2 regions of the Orenia sp. genome follow, and region 1 is predicted to be linked to the other one. Evidence: a T-box and tRNA genes for the amino acid it is inferred to sense, from the RefSeq annotation. Region 1 holds a T-box; the other holds one or more tRNA genes.

Evidence for each region. The T-box of region 1 lies ahead of ileS (isoleucine--tRNA ligase). A T-box ahead of a tRNA ligase gene usually reads a tRNA of that ligase, here a tRNA-Ile.
Region 2: it encodes a tRNA-Ile, which carries the amino acid that the T-box ahead of ileS (isoleucine--tRNA ligase) is inferred to sense. The anticodon was not compared.

What each region holds. Positions count from the first base shown of each region.
Region 1 is NZ_JBSQYM010000019.1:14,688-23,840, forward strand. Features, by position in the region: gene ACTCDL_RS03600 (cell division protein SepF) at 1-456, shown strand, start outside; gene proC (pyrroline-5-carboxylate reductase) at 425-1,261, shown strand; gene ACTCDL_RS03610 (YggT family protein) at 1,262-1,534, shown strand; gene ACTCDL_RS03615 (photosystem II S4 domain protein) at 1,691-2,479, shown strand; gene ACTCDL_RS03620 (DivIVA domain-containing protein) at 2,492-3,091, shown strand; gene ACTCDL_RS03625 (TM1266 family iron-only hydrogenase system putative regulator) at 3,104-3,349, shown strand; gene ACTCDL_RS03630 (5'-methylthioadenosine/adenosylhomocysteine nucleosidase) at 3,417-4,118, shown strand; gene ACTCDL_RS03635 (ankyrin repeat domain-containing protein) at 4,450-5,043, shown strand; T-box leader at 5,654-5,892, shown strand; gene ileS (isoleucine--tRNA ligase) at 6,277-9,057, shown strand.
Region 2 is NZ_JBSQYM010000144.1:445-7,374, forward strand. Features, by position in the region: tRNA gene ACTCDL_RS12595 (tRNA-Tyr) at 1-6, shown strand, start outside; gene ACTCDL_RS12600 (thioredoxin family protein) at 132-458, opposite strand; gene ACTCDL_RS12605 (hypothetical protein) at 613-837, opposite strand; gene dat (D-amino-acid transaminase) at 904-1,761, opposite strand; gene trmL (tRNA (uridine(34)/cytosine(34)/5-carboxymethylaminomethyluridine(34)-2'-O)-methyltransferase TrmL) at 1,805-2,269, opposite strand; gene ACTCDL_RS12620 (2-thiouracil desulfurase family protein) at 2,365-2,829, opposite strand; gene ACTCDL_RS12625 (hypothetical protein) at 2,836-3,183, opposite strand; gene ACTCDL_RS12630 (DUF362 domain-containing protein) at 3,461-4,396, opposite strand; gene ACTCDL_RS12635 (superoxide dismutase family protein) at 4,498-4,977, opposite strand; tRNA gene ACTCDL_RS12640 (tRNA-Ile) at 5,321-5,397, shown strand; gene ACTCDL_RS12645 (HD-GYP domain-containing protein) at 5,594-6,838, opposite strand.

The DNA of each region.
Region 1 (9,153 bases):
CAGGAGATAGACAATGATGATTATCCACCTATTAAATTAGAAAGAAAAAGAAAGTCTGAAGTTAATCAAAGCTTAGAAGGAGAGGATTTGAACTCAATTATTAGCTCTTCTCAAGTTAAGGATATGTTGATTGTAGAACCAGAAAGCTTTGATGAGGCTCAGCATATAGTTGATAAATTAAGGGGTAAGCAACCAATCTTACTTAATTTAAGTAAGACCGAGCATGAAGTTTCTATTAGAATTATTGATTTTATTAGTGGTGCTATTTATGCTTTAGATGGTAATGTAGAGAAGGTTGGAGATAGTGTATTTTTATTTGCTCCAGATTCGATTAATATCACCTACAAATCTAAAGCTAAGGAAAATTCTAAGGTTAAAACAAATTATAATGATGGATCTGTTTCAGTAACAGATGGAATATCTAATGGAGAGAAGGAGAGTCTTTATGAGAAGTAGTAAGAAGATAGGGTTTATTGGAGCAGGTGCTATGGCTGAGGCTTTAATTAAAGGGTTAATTGAGTCAAAAGTAGCAAAACCCAAAGAAATACATATCAGTGATATTAGAGCAGAGAGGTTAGAAGAGTTAAAAAAGAGGTATGATCTAGAGATTAGTACAGATAATCACAAGTTAATAGAAAAAGTTGATTATCTAATTTTAGCTGTTAAACCGAAAGTAGTTTCTATAGTTTTAAGTCAAATCGGAGAAGATATTAGTAAATCTCAAAAAGTTTTTTCTATTGCAGCAGGGGTTAATACAATGATGATAGAGAAGCATTTAGAAGAAGAGGTAGCGGTTATTCGTCTAATGCCTAATACACCTGCCTTAATTGGAGAAGGGGCGATAGCTTATTGCTTGGGGAATTTTGCTCAAGGGGATGATAAGTTGGTTGAGCAAATTTTTGGAACTGTAGGAATGACATTAAAAGTTGAAGAAGAGCTAATGGATGCTGTCACAGGTCTTAGTGGGAGTGGTCCTGCTTATATTTATTTGATCATTGAGGCCTTATCAGATGCTGGTGTTAATGTTGGTTTAACTCGAGATGATGCTTTGGCTTTAGCTTTGCAAACTATTATTGGTTCTGCTAAGATGGTTTTAGATTTAGGGAAGCATCCTGGTGAGTTAAAGGATATGGTAACTTCGCCTGGAGGGACGACTATAACGGGATTAAAGGTATTAGAAAGAGAAGGAGTGCGCTCAGCATTGTATCAGGCAGTAGAGGCTGCTACAATAAAATCAAAAGAGCTAAGAGGAGAGAAATAAATGATTTTAATTTATTTAGTTGATAGATTATTTCAATTTTATTATTATTTAGTTATAGCTAGAGTGGTGTTGTCTTGGGTGCAACCACCGACTCATCACCAGACTATGAGAAAGATTATAGCTTTTATCTATAGAGCTACAGAGCCTGTTTTAGGTCCAATTAGAGAGATGATGCCAAGCTTTGGTGGGATTGATTTTTCGCCAATTATAGCTATGATAGCTTTACAGATTGTACGAAATGGAGTAATGCAATTATTGTATTATTTATTTTAGTAGTTTATATTAAGTAATTTACAATTGACAATGTACAATCTACAAATTAGAAGTTAATTATTTAAAGGATATTAATTAAAAGTTTATTTTAATAGCTCTAATTGAAAATTGTCAACTGTACATTGTACACTTATTAATGGACTAGGAGTGATAGCAGTGTTAGATAAAGAGAGATTACTCTCTCATATAAATGATGAAGAGGATAGAATTGAGTTGGCTCAAATCTTAGATAAAGCAGAGTTGGCTTTAACTAGACATCAACCGACATTTACTAACTTCTTAAATCCTCATCATCTTTATTTGGCTAAACCTATTTTAGAGCAGATAGCAGACTTGAACTTTTGGGAGTATGGTGGTTATAAGCAAGCTGAAAGGAAGCGATTAGCTTTGACCCCTGATTATTATCTAGCGGAATTGGTTGAGAGTCCAATTGTGCTACTAGATATTAGAGGGAGATTTGAATTTCAAGAGGTAAGCCATCGAGACTTTTTAGGCTCTATCTTAGGAACAGGGATTAAGCGAGAGATGGTTGGTGATTTAGTTTTATATCAAGATGGTTGTCAAGCTATAGTGGCTGAAGAGATCAAAGATTATATCAAATTAAATTTAGATAAAGTACATAGGATTGGGGTAGAGATAGAGGAGATTGATTTTGATAATTTGCAGATAGAACCAGAGAGGATTAAGGAGATTGAGACTACTGTAGCTTCTTTGCGTCTAGACTCTGTTGCCAGTTCTGGTTTTTCAACATCGCGAAGTAAGATGAGTAAAGAGATAGAACAAGGGAAGGTCAAAGTTAATTGGAAAGTTATTGACAACCCAGCCTATTCTTTAAATGCAGATGATATTATCTCAATTAGAGGTAGAGGTAGGGTAGAGATAGATGAGTTATTGGGTGAATCCAATCGAGGAAGGATTAAATTAAGATTAAAGCGATATATCTAGGAGGAGATACTTATGTCTTTAACACCAGCAGATATCTATAATAGAAAGTTTAAAAAGAGCCTAAGAGGATATGATACACAAGAAGTAGATGATTTTTTAGAGTTAGTCGCAGTATATTATGAAGAGATGATATCAGAACAGACCCGATTGAATTCTCTTGTTGATGATTTAAGCTCAGAGCTGAAGAAGTATGAAGAGCTACAACAATCTTTAGATGAGACTGTAAATAAGGCCCATAAATTTGCTGAAGATCAGAAGCAACAGGCTAAGGATAAAGCAGAATCTACCTTAGAAGAAGCTAATAGAAAGGCTCAAGAGATGCTTAAAGATGCTGAGCTTAAGGCTAAAAACCTTATTGAAGGAGCAGAAGTTAAAGCCAATAAATTGCTTGATGAGGCTGAATTTGAGGCAAAGAAGCAACTGATGGATGCTAGAAAACAGAGTGAAGATAAGTATAGAGATTATCAACAGTTGTTAGAGAATGAACGGTTATTTAAAATTAGATTCAAGACATTATTACAGAGTCATTTAGAGATGTTAGAAGAAGAGGAAGATATAAGAGAAATGGAAGAGGTTGAGACCTTAAAATCTGAAGAGAAGTTAGCAGAATAAGGGGGAGCTGGAATGGAAAAAAGGGTAGCGGTAATTGGTATTGTAATCAGTGACCGTAAAGGAGCTGCAACACAGGTTAATAATATTTTAGCAGATTATGGGGATATTATTGTAGGAAGAATGGGATTACCATATCAAGATAGAGGATTAAATATTATCTCTTTAATTGTAGATGGAACAAATGACCAGATAGGTGCTCTAGCAGGAAAGGTTGGAAATATTCATGGTGTTAAAGTAAAGTCGATGGTAACAACTTAAGGGCAGTAATGAGTGATGGGTGACGAGTAAAAACATTAAGTAATTAAGATGTGGGGAGTGGAAGTGATTGAAAATAGGTATTATTGGAGCAATGGATATCGAGATCGAGCTACTAAAGAAAGATTTAGAGTTAAGAAATACTCTTAATAAAGCGAGTATGGAGTTTTATGAAGGAGAGTTAATTGGTAAAGAGGTCGTATTAGTGAGAAGTGGAATTGGTAAGGTAAATGCTGCCGTCTGTACTCAGATATTAATTGATGATTTTGATATAGATGAGATTATCTTTACAGGGGTGGCTGGTGCTGTTGATCCGACTCTAGATGTTGGTGATATAGTAATCTCTAATGAGGTGGCACAGCATGATATTGATGTCACAGGATTTGGCAGAGAGTATGGTGAGGTTCCTGGGTTGGATAGAGTCTTTTTTGCAGCAGAGCAGAGGTTGGTTAATTTAGCTAAAGATGCTGGAGAGAAGGTAACTGCTGATGAGGATATCAAGGTCTTGATAGGTCGTATCTTATCAGGAGATCAGTTTATTGCTGATAGAGAGAAGGTGGCTTGGTTAGAAGAGATTTTTGCTGGGTGTTGTACTGAGATGGAAGGGGCTGCAGTAGGCCAGGTCTGCTTTTTAAATGCCAAACCCTTTGTAATTATCCGTTCTATGTCTGATAAGGCTGATGGTGAGGCAAATATATCCTTTGATGAATTTGCGAAGATAGCTGCTGATAATTCTTATCAGATAGTTGTAGAGATGTTAAAAAATATATAAGTATGAGTATGAGTGCAGATTAAAAAGACTATTTAGATTATTATCTAGGTAGTCTTTTTGCTTGGGGTGTTGTTCCTGAAGTTTTGAGTTTGTTACTTTAGCTAAATTAGATTTAGTAACTTCTGAGTCAAATAGTAAGTAAAAAATTATTTGAAGAGATAAGGAAAAAAATATATATCTATATAAGTGACAAAAAATATAATTCTAAGTTTGGGGTTTATTGAAGTGATGTGGTATAATTTAGGTATTAGTACATGTAAGTAGGAAGGAGGTGGCGGTTAGTTGTTGTAAAGGTTAGACTTGATTTTTTAGAAAAATTTTATGAAAGGAGATGATTAATATTAAGTTAAAAAAATTCTATTTAAGTTTAAGTTTAATCTTGATTTTGGTAATTATGGGTTGCTCTAATGGAAAGGATACTCAACAGTCTCAAGTAAATACTCCCAATGACTCAAGCTCTAGTACTAAGCAAGAAGTCAGCAAAAAAGAGACTTCAGATGCAGAAGAAGCGGTTACTACATTTGGTAATTCTGCTACAGAAGTTATAAACTGGGATACTGCATCGACTGAAAAAGTAAAAGAAGTGATTGCAAATGGAATAGATATTAATCAACAAGATGATCAAGGAAGAACTCCGTTAATGAAGGCATCTAAAGCTAATAATGTAGGAGCTGTCAGAGAGTTATTGAGAAATGAAGCAGATACTGATATTCAAGATAAGCAAGGAAAGACTGCTTTAATCGAATCAGCTTATGAAGGGAATAACTTTATTACAGAGTTGTTACTTAATTATAAGGCAGATGCTAATTTGAAAGATAATTCAGGAAATAAAGCAGTGGATTATTTAGAGCATTCTATGAGTGCTGATAAATTATCAGCTGATGAGGTTGAGGTTTATTCAAGGTTAAAGAAGTTAAGTAAGTAAGAAGATAATCAATATATATTGAAAAGATAAATAGACTATGATTTTTCAGAGATTATATAGCCTCTTAAAGAAGATAAATTAAAATAGTTAGCCACGAATTGACACAGATGAAACACGAATCAAGAGATTAAAGAATTAATTTATAAATATAATCTTTTGATATTTATTCGTGTGGATTCGGGAGATTCGTGGCAAAATTTTTTGAAGGGCTTGATTATAGAAAGAAGTTAAGCTTATATCAATGATTTGGTTATTTGAAACTGTAGAGAGATAATATATTTTATTCAATTATTTATTTTAATTTATAAGAATATATAATATAGGTATGTTAACTGAAAATGAAACTTAATGGGTATATTGGGACACTTTTTATAAGTGTGAGTGGGTGTGTGAGTGTGAGTAAACCCAATAAAAAGAAGTTTTACACACACTCACACTCATAGCTCACACTCGACACAAAGTGTCGCACTATCTCTCGATAACGCTATGGTTAAATTCTATTCTAGATTCACGAATCTCTATTAATCTATTGTATAATACTTCAAATTTTAATTATTCATTGACTAAGCTTAAAATCTATATTATAATATAAGACAAAATGTTATATTCAAAAACAGCAAAGATAGAGAAGAGTAGGTATAGTGAAAGTTAGAGCGAACTGGGGAATGGTGGAAGCCTGGCAACAGAAGCTATATTGAAGATCACCTCTTAGCTATTTCTCTGAACTTAACAGTAAGAGAGATCGGATGCAGACCGTTATTCTGTTTAAGTGAGTATGTTTGGTAGCTATTTGTTGGCTACTTTATATACTAATTAGGGTGGTACCGCGATAATAACCTCGTCCCTTGTTGGGAGGAGATTTTTTATTTTTTGTACATACAAGGTGAAAAAGACTTCACCTTGTAGTGTGAGTGTCAGTAGTCAGTGTGAATAAGTTCAAAATCTTTAGATGATTATTTAATAAAAAAGAATTGTTAGCTACGAATTAACACAGATGAAACATGAATAAAAAGATTAATGATTAAAGAATTAATTTATTAATATAATTTTTCACTAATTCGTGTAAATTAGTGAGATTCGTGGTTGAAAAAAGGTTGTATGTTTATTTTGCCTATAATATAGTTCACAGTGTATAGATACTACTTTAACCTGTAAAGAATATAAGATATTTAAAGGTTTTAACTGTCAACTGTACACTGTCAACTGTCAACTATAAAAAGAGGGGTGTAAAAAATGAATTATAAGGATACGTTAAATCTACCGAAGACTGAATTTCCAATGCGTGCTAGCTTAGCAAAGCGTGAGCCGGAATTCCAACAGTTTTGGGAAGAGAATCAAATCTATGAGAAAGCATTAAAGAAAAGAGAAGGGGCTAAGCAATTTATCTTACATGATGGACCTCCTTATGCAAATGGGGATATCCATCTTGGTCATTCTTTACAAAAGACTTTAAAAGATATTGTAACTCGATATAATCACTTAAAGGGATTTCAGGCACCTTATGTTCCAGGTTGGGATACTCACGGGTTACCAATTGAGCATAAGGTAACTAAGGAGTTAGGTGAGAAGAGAAAAGAGCTATCTATTACAGAGCTAAGAGATATGTGTAAAGATTATGCTTTAAAATATGTAGAGCGACAGAAAGGTCAGTTTAAGAGATTGGGCGTTTGGGGTGATTGGGATAATGCTTATGTTACTTTAGATCCTAAATATGAGGCTAAGCAGATTGAAGTTTTTGGACAGATGGCATTAAAAGGACTATTATACCAGGGGTTGAAGCCAGTACATTGGTGTACTAGTTGTGAAACTGCCTTAGCAGAAGCAGAGATTGAATATCAAGATAGTCGAGGACCTTCAATTTTTGTTAAGTTTCCAGTCAAAGAAGGCAAGGTGTTAGGTGGAGAAGAGTTAACTGCTGATGATTTTGTAGTTATCTGGACTACTACTCCATGGACTATCCCATCAAATATGGCGATTTCAGTTCATCCTGACTTTGATTATGTAATCTCTCAAACTCCTAATGGTAGAATTGTTGCTGCTAAAGAGCTATTAGATCAGATGATGAAGACTTGCAAGGTTGAAGAATATAGTATAGTAGCAGAGTTTAAAGGGCAAGAGTTAGAGGGTGTTAAGTGTAAGCATCCATTTTATGATAGAGAATCACAAGTGATTTTAGGAGATCATGTTACCTTAGAGCAAGGTTCTGGTTGTGTCCACACAGCACCAGGTCATGGTCATGATGACTATGTTGTTTGTCAAGACTACGATATTCCAGTATTTGCTCCAATGGACAATACAGGAACTTTTACTGAGGAAGCTGGAGAAGAGTTTGCAGGTATGTACTATGATGATGCCAATATTAAAGTGACTAACTTATTAAAAGAACAGGATTTATTGATGAGCTTAAACTTCATTGATCACTCTTATCCACATTGCTGGAGATGTAAGAATCCAGTTATCTTTAGAGCTACTAAGCAATGGTTTGCTAGTGTAGAAGATATCAAAGATGAAGCTTTAGAAGCTGTTAGAAATGTAACTTGGTATCCTGAATGGGGAGAAAAGAGAATCTCTAATATGATCGAGAATAGAACAGACTGGTGTATCTCTCGTCAGAGAGTCTGGGGAGTACCGATTCCAATCTTCTATTGTAAAGATTGTGGAGAGGCAGTAGTAACTGAAGAGACTATTGAAGCAGTAAAAGAGTTATTTGGAGAGAAGGGTTCTGGTATCTGGTATGAGTTAGATGCCAATGAAATCTTACCAGCAGGGTTCAAATGTCCTGATTGTGAAGGTAGTGAGTTTGAAAAAGAGACGGATATCATGGATGTTTGGTTTGATTCGGGTGTTAGTCATGCAGCAGTATTGGAGAATTATGATATCTTAGATAGACCAGCTGATCTTTATCTTGAAGGTACAGACCAATATCGTGGTTGGTTCAACTCTTCTTTATTAACGTCAATTGCTGCTAGAGGGGAAGCTCCTTATAAGACTGTTGTAACTAATGGATTTACTGTTGATGAGAAGGGTAAGAAGATGTCTAAATCTATTGGTAATGTCGTGTCACCTCATGATATTATTAAGCAGTATGGTGCTGATATTTTGAGATTATGGGTTGCTTCTTCTAACTTTAAAGAGGATGTGAGAGTTTCTGATAAAATCTTTAAAGAGAATGCAGAGGTTTATCGTAGAATCAGAAATACTTCTCGCTATATTTTAGGGAACTTAGCTGACTTTGATCCAGCAGAGAATACAGTACCATACAGTGAATTAACTGAAATTGATCGTTGGGTATTAATGCAGTTACAGAAGCTAGTTAAAACTGTAGAAGATGCTTATGAAAATTATGAATATCATAAGATTTATCATGCTGTTCATAACTTCTGCTTAGTAGAGTTAAGCTCCTTCTATATGGATATTCTTAAAGATAGAATGTATATTTTAGAACCAAATGATCCAGTTAGACGTTCAGGTCAGACTGCTATGTATGAAATCTTAACTACAATGATTAAGATTATTGCTCCAGTAATTGTTCATACAGCAGAAGAAATTTGGAAGTATCTACCTGGAGACCATGCAGAGAGTGTCTTCTTAGAGGACTGGCCAGAGCTTAAAGAGGAGTATATTGATGAAGAGCTAGCAGCTAAATGGGATAGACTGATAGCTATTAGAAAAGATGTCTCTAAGGCATTAGAGCTTGCTCGTAAGGAGAAGATAATAGGACATCCTTTAGATGCAGCTATTAAGATTTATCCAAGTGAAAAGACTTATGACTTCTTAACTCAATTTGATAATTTAGCAGAGTTATTTATCGTCTCTGTTGCTCAATTGGCAGCAGCTGATGAGCAAGTAACTGGGGATGTCTATGAAGGAAAAGAGTCTGATATTAAAGTAGCTGTAGTTCAAGCAGCTGGTGAAAAGTGTGACCGTTGCTGGAATTACAGTGAAACTGTTGGAGAAGACGATGAACATGCAACAGTATGTGCTAGATGTTTAGAAGTAGTAAATAGTTTATAATCTTTGATTAAAAAGCTTGTAACTGATTTTTCAGTTACAAGCTTTTTAATATTAGGCTTTCTTTGTTCTATTGATCTATGCATATGATAGCTTTTG
Region 2 (6,930 bases), on a different contig from region 1:
CCACCATTTATTCTACACTTGGTTATTAACCAAGTATTTTTATTTTTTGAATACTAATCTAAAACTTATTAAAAATTAATAGATATGATACAAAAGGCGAGGATGATTTAAATCACCTTCGCCTTTTTCCATTATAAGAAGGACTTTATCTGATAGTATAAGTCACTACTCTCTCTTATTCCAAAAGCAGTATATACAACCTTTCCTCCTATAAATAGCTTCAATATAGGTACACTAGATACCTGATATCGCTCTACAATCTTTTGAGAATTTAAAATAGAACATTCATAAACTAAAATTTCGGGAAATGAATCTATGACTTGATTTAGGTTCTTTTTAGCAATCTGGCAATAACCACAGTTTTTTGAAGTAAAAAGTATCAATAAATTCTTATTAGAACTAATTATTTGATCAAAATTATCATCATTTATTTTAGCATACCCTATTATACTTATCACTCCTTATCTGTTTTGAATAAGCAAGTGAAAAACTGCTTTAATTAAAGATTAGTCAATTATTGAATTTAGAAGATTTGATTAAGATTAGCTCTTAAATAAATAGGAAGAAAGCTATGATTAAGTTACTGATAGATTATAAGCTATCAATTAGAAATTATGAAACCTTCTCTTCATAACTCCCTTTCTCTAAACTAGCTAATTGCTCTTCTCTGACTTCTCTTATTTTAGATTTTAATAATTTGATTTTTTCACTAGCATCTATAATCTTTGCAGTCAACTCTTCTTTACTTTGCTGATTATCACTGTGCTCATAATCATACTTCAATAGACTTATTACCTCTTGCCAAACATGTAACTCTAATTCTAGTCCTTTTTTCATATCAAATCTCTCCTTACTATTTTAATTTACGATAATATTTAACTAAAACTAATCTAATTTAAAGAACTAAAAGTTATCAGTATTCTCCCTATAATCTCTATAAATACTATGCAATTTTTTTGTCAATGGACCAATCTTTCCATTATTAATTTTTCTACCATCAACCTCTACAACACCAAGAACTTCCTTAGTAGTACTAGTAACAAAGACTTCATCAGCCTCATAAAGCTCTTCTACTGTAAAGGTTATCTCTTTAGCTTCAAACTCTTCTTCAGCAAGTTCCAATACTATCTCCCTAGTAATACCACTCAATAATTTATTAGTAATTGGATGAGTCATAACTAAATCATCCTTAACTATAAATACATTACTACTAGTCCCTTCAATTACAATATTATCAGATGAAACAAAAAAACCTTCAAAAGCACCTTGGTCTTTAGCCTCCTGATTAGCCAAAATATTAGGAAGTAAATTAGTAGTTTTTATATTACAATAACTCCATCTAGTATCTAACAGGGTTACTGCATTAACACCATTCTCCCATAACTCTTCTGGAAAAGGCTGAGGTGGTAAAAGATACATAATAATTGTAGGGTCAAGGTCAGGATTAAAACTATGATTTCTAGGCGAGACCCCACGGGTTACCTGTATATAGAGACTTCCAGATTGGTTATTTCTATTCTTATCTATAACCTCTAAGGCAATCTTTTTTAACTCCTCTAAGGTATGCTTGACCTTAAGTCTAATCAAATCTGCACTATTTAATAATCTTCTTAAATGCTCATCAGCTTTGAATAATTTTCCATCATATAATTTAATAACTTCATAGATCCCATCACCAAACTGAAATCCCCTATCTTCAATAGAAACCTTTGCTTTAGATTGTTCTATAAATTGTCCACTTATGTAAGCTATATCTTTCATTGTTCCCCTCCTCAATAAAAAAATACTATAAAGATAATAATTATTATAATAACTCCGAAAAACTAGTCTGCCTTAATGCTTCATACAAAACTATACATACTGAATTAGCTAAATTAAGTGATCTAGTCTCAGCCTTCATTGGAATTCTAATACAATTATCAGGATAATCCTTGATAATATTATCAGGTAAACCTGTAGTCTCCCTACCAAAAACCAAAAAGTCATCAGATCCATATTCTATATCTGTATAATGATACTTAGCATATTTAGTAGAAAAATAAAAATTGCTATCACTATACCTCTCAAATAACTCTTCTAAACTATCATAATAATGAATATCTAATTTGTCCCAATAATCCAATCCTGCTCGTTTAACAGTCTTTTCATCAGTTGAAAAGCCTAAAGGTCTAATTAGATGTAAGCTTGACCCAGTGCAGGCACAAGTCCGAGCAATATTTCCAGTATTAGGTGGTATTTGTGGTTGATATAAAACTATATTCACAGTTATCCTCCTTAAGTTAAGATTATTTCAATCGATTTCATAAAATAGAATAAATATCATTAAATATACTTATTTTTATCCTATTACTTTTTATTAAAAAATTATAATTTAGTAATTATCCTATCTATCTCTTCTTCATTAAATACTTCAATTCCTTCTTTTTGTAATAAGGCTGTGGTAACTCCTGCTCCAACTCTTTTAGCTCCAATAAAATCCCCATCATATATCAATCTACTACCACAGGAAGGGCTTCTAGCCTTTAATATCGCTAGAGTACACCCTCTCTTTTTGATTAAAGCTAATGATCTCTTAGCACCCTCAATAAAGTTATCAGTAATATCATTCCCTTCTTTATCTACAACCCTTGCAGTACCTTCTAACACATCTTTCCCCTCACCACCTTGAATCTCAGCAGGTGGTCGAGGAATACTTAATCCCCCAAGAAGTTCAGGACAGATACTGATAATCTCTTTATCTTCTATTAACTCTGCTAGCCTAATATTGTAATTATTATTACCATTATATTTACAGTCTTCACCTAATAAACAAGAACTTATTGCTATCATCAACAATTATCCCTTCTTTAACCAATTTTGTGCCTCTTCTAATGTCATAAACTGCTCTATTTCAGCATAGTTTTTATACTTTCTTCTCCATAATTTGAATTTGAACTTATTAATTAACTCTGGCAGAACAATTGAAATTCTAGTTACCTTCACCTTCGACAGGTACTGAATAAAGATATCAAATTGACTAGCATCTAGATTAACCCCTCTTACATCTAATAATAATTTATTAGCACCTGTCTTAAATTCCAATAATTCCTTTATTTTTCTACAAATCGCTTTAGACTCTGTCTCATTTATTATATCATTTCCAGTCACAACTATAAACTCTTCTTTATTGGTTAATTTATACAACTAAATCTCCCCCTTTTCATACTCTTCTTTTATAATATTATGGGAGACTTAATTTCGTGTTTATTAAAGTGCTATAATCATCTGCTATGCTAGTTAAGCTTTAATGTAAGTAGTGATATTTAATGGGGATATTGCGATACTTTTTACTTTGGTAGTTGGGAGTTGGAGGGTTAGGTAGTTAGGCAGTTCCTAACCATCTACCTACCTAACAACCAAAGTGTCCCTTTATCTATTATATTATATCAATTCTTATCAACATTAAAAAACAGGAGATTAATCAATGAGTCTTAGATCTTAAATGAAGTGGCAAAATTTCAGTCTTATCTAATACTATCTTGTATCCATAAGCAGCTTGACTGAACTTCTCTTCTGCTTGATTTAGGGGCATTCCCATTAGATTAATATTTCTTAAATCCCCTTCTCCTACTTTTGACTTAATCAATTGATGGAGATAGGAGATAGCTTGTTGACGAAAACCTAATAACCTTGCTCCTACCACATCTGTAGCAATAGGATCTGTACCTGCCACTACTAAATCAGCATTTACAGGCTTGCCATGAGAAGGTCCTGTACCTACCATTCCATTATCACCACTTAAAATCGTCAAATCTATAGGAATCAACTTTGCCATAGCCACTATAAATTCATGTAAGTATTCATGGATTCCTCTATCTGCTTTAGGAAATCCATGGATCTCAGCTGGAGGCCATGCCAGAGCAATATTTTTAATTCCTAAAGATACCGTTGCCTCCTCATGGTGCTTAATCTGAGTATAAGAGATTAAAAAATCTGTTTCAGTCAATATTTTATTCAATTTAATCTTCTTAATGATTGGATGATCAAGTTCAAACTCCTCATAAGGACCATAATTTAAATCAACAAACTCTATCCCTTCATCTTCAATAATCTGTTGATATCCTGTCTTCTTCATTACCTCTTTGGTATCTGCTCCACCAGAGCCAGTAGCTATAACTATTCTAGCAGGAGATTTTCCTTTAATATATTGAATCAACTTTCTTAAAGATTCAGGTCCCACCACTGTTCCAGTCTGGGTTGTATTATCATTTACCCAATTTGGAGTAATAGTTACTCTATCCCTGGCACTAATCACCTTATCTGTAGGTAGTATGTTCAAAAGGCCTTGAATCACATCACCTTCAATCCCTTCTCCAATAGCTACACATGGCTCTTTAACCTTTCGCTCTCTTAACATCTAATCCCTCCATCTTCTCTAACCATTTTCGCCATAGTTTGTCCAACTTTAAAAAATAAATTCAAGAACAAAGCAAGTACCTTGCTCTTGAATTATAAAATCTAACTCCATTCAATTATTCCACAAGCCAACCTCTTACCAGCATCTCCAGCTGGTTGGCTCCGATAATCATCAGGATTCTGATGTATAATAACGGAACGTCCCACAATATCTTCTACCTCAAATTTATTAGTAAAGAAACTCATTCTGGCATAGCCATTATTAGAAAATAATACAGGAAGGTCTCCTGCATGGTTACCATGGGGCTGTTTATCTGGATCATAATGACCTCCTGCTGCCTGAAAAGGGTTATTAGGATCTCCTATCTTACAATTGCCAAATTCATGAATATGAAAAGCATGGGGCCCAATTGGGTCTTCTCCATCTCTAGCTGATTGATAAGGAGGTAAACCACTAACCTCTACAGAGACCTTAGTTCCACCATTAACTGGTATAAAGTAGACTATACCTCTTATGGCTGGAGCTAAAGGACCACCTTTAATCTTAGCACAGGCTATTCTTCTGCTGAATAAATTTACCATAGATATCTCCTCCTAATTCCTATACAATGTAGATAAACAACTTTTAGAACGAAATAATAGAGAGGTAGTGCGACACTTTCGTGTCAGGAATCGGGAATCTGGAATCAGTCTGTTTTACTGATAACTGGTTCCTGACTCCTGATTCCTAAAAGTGTCGCACTATCCCCATTCACTTCCACTTTACACTTAAATAGCTACAGCTAATCTATACTATTTAACACACTCATAACTATACTATTCATTTAGATTAATAATGTTCTTAATATTGATATTAAATTTATTCTTGACAGTCAAGGTTATTTTAGTTATAATGTTAATTGTTGTTACAAAAAATAAACACTATGGACCTGTAGCTCAGTTGGTCAGAGCACTCGGCTCATAACCGATAGGTCGGAGGTTCAAATCCTCCCAGGTCCACCATTTAATTTAATAACTATTAAAAGAACTGCCTGTAAGGCAGATTTTTTATTTTTTGTAATAAAATTTATAATTTCTAGACTACTGACAACTGATTTCTAAAAATACATATTAGATATTGCTACTCAATTATAACTGTAAAAATTAAAAAACCGAGGAATTAATTCCCCAGCTTAAAAAATCAGTCACCCTTTGACTGTTAAAATAATAAACTATAATCCTTTTTTATATTGTTCTGTGCAGATTGGCGAATACTATTTACTAAATCATAGTTCTCCTCTATCTTTGCCACTATATCTCCATCTATAGCCTTCTCTCTAGCCATAGAGTCTAATATCATCAAAGTCTTATCCTTACCCATACCTGCTCGATAAGGTCGATCTTCGGTAAGGGCTGTAAAGATATCAGCAACTGCCAAAATCCTGCTACCAACAGATAGCCTCTTCCCATTATGCTTAAAAGGATAGCCTGTACCATCTAAGCGCTCATGATGAAAAGCTGCCCATTCTTTAATCTCTCCAAAGCCTTCTATTGAATCCAAAGCATGATAAGTATAAAAGGTATGGCTCTTAATAATATTCATCTCATTATTAGTTAATTTTCCTGGTTTCTCTAATATTTCCGTAGGTACTGCTAACTTCCCTAGATCATGTAGATAACCAGATATCTCTATCTTACTAGCCTTATTTTGAGACCATTTTAATAGATTAGCTATCTCTCTGGCTATTATAGCTACACCTTTAGAGTGTGTTGCTGTAAAGTTACTTCTAAAATCTATAATTTTACTATAAAACTTACTCAAATCTAATAAACCATTAAGATTTAGCTCCAATTCCCAATCATTGAACGCTTTCTTTAAATCTTTTCTGATTATATCAGTATTTATAACTGCAAACCAAAAATCCTCTTTATAAGATAACTTTTGAAAAACTTTAACCAGTTTAGGATGGAGCATATTACCAGAATAGTCTTTAATAATCTTCACTATACTATTTCTTTGATTCAATATGTTCCCATTCTTATTAATTAGAATTGCTATTCTATCTGCTAAATGGAGTAGATGGCTAGATAGAGGAACATCTCTACCTTTAAACTCCCTTCCCTTACCATAATTCCATTCCAAATGATGATACCTAATTATAGGTACCAAATCAGCAAAAGCATTAAAGGAGCTTACCAAATAAGCTCCTGCTTCAGCATGTTCAAAGCCATTATTGGCTTCAAAGGTCAAGGTTTCCAGTCGACGCTTAATCGAAAAAGCTCCAATATCATGAATAGCTGCTGATAAGATTAAATTCTTCTTTTGATCCTCTGGCAAGCCCAGTTCTTCAGCTAGTCTAAAACTTATGTAAGCAACCTGTTCATGATGACTATTTAAATTGCTATCAATCATATCTGTAATATGAGAGATACTAAACAACAATTCATATAAAGAGATATTCATATTATTTCAACTCCAGATAAACTTCTTTTTTCATTACTCTGTTACAGTATAGCATCTTGAGATTAAAGATACAATGCTATTATCATTTTACA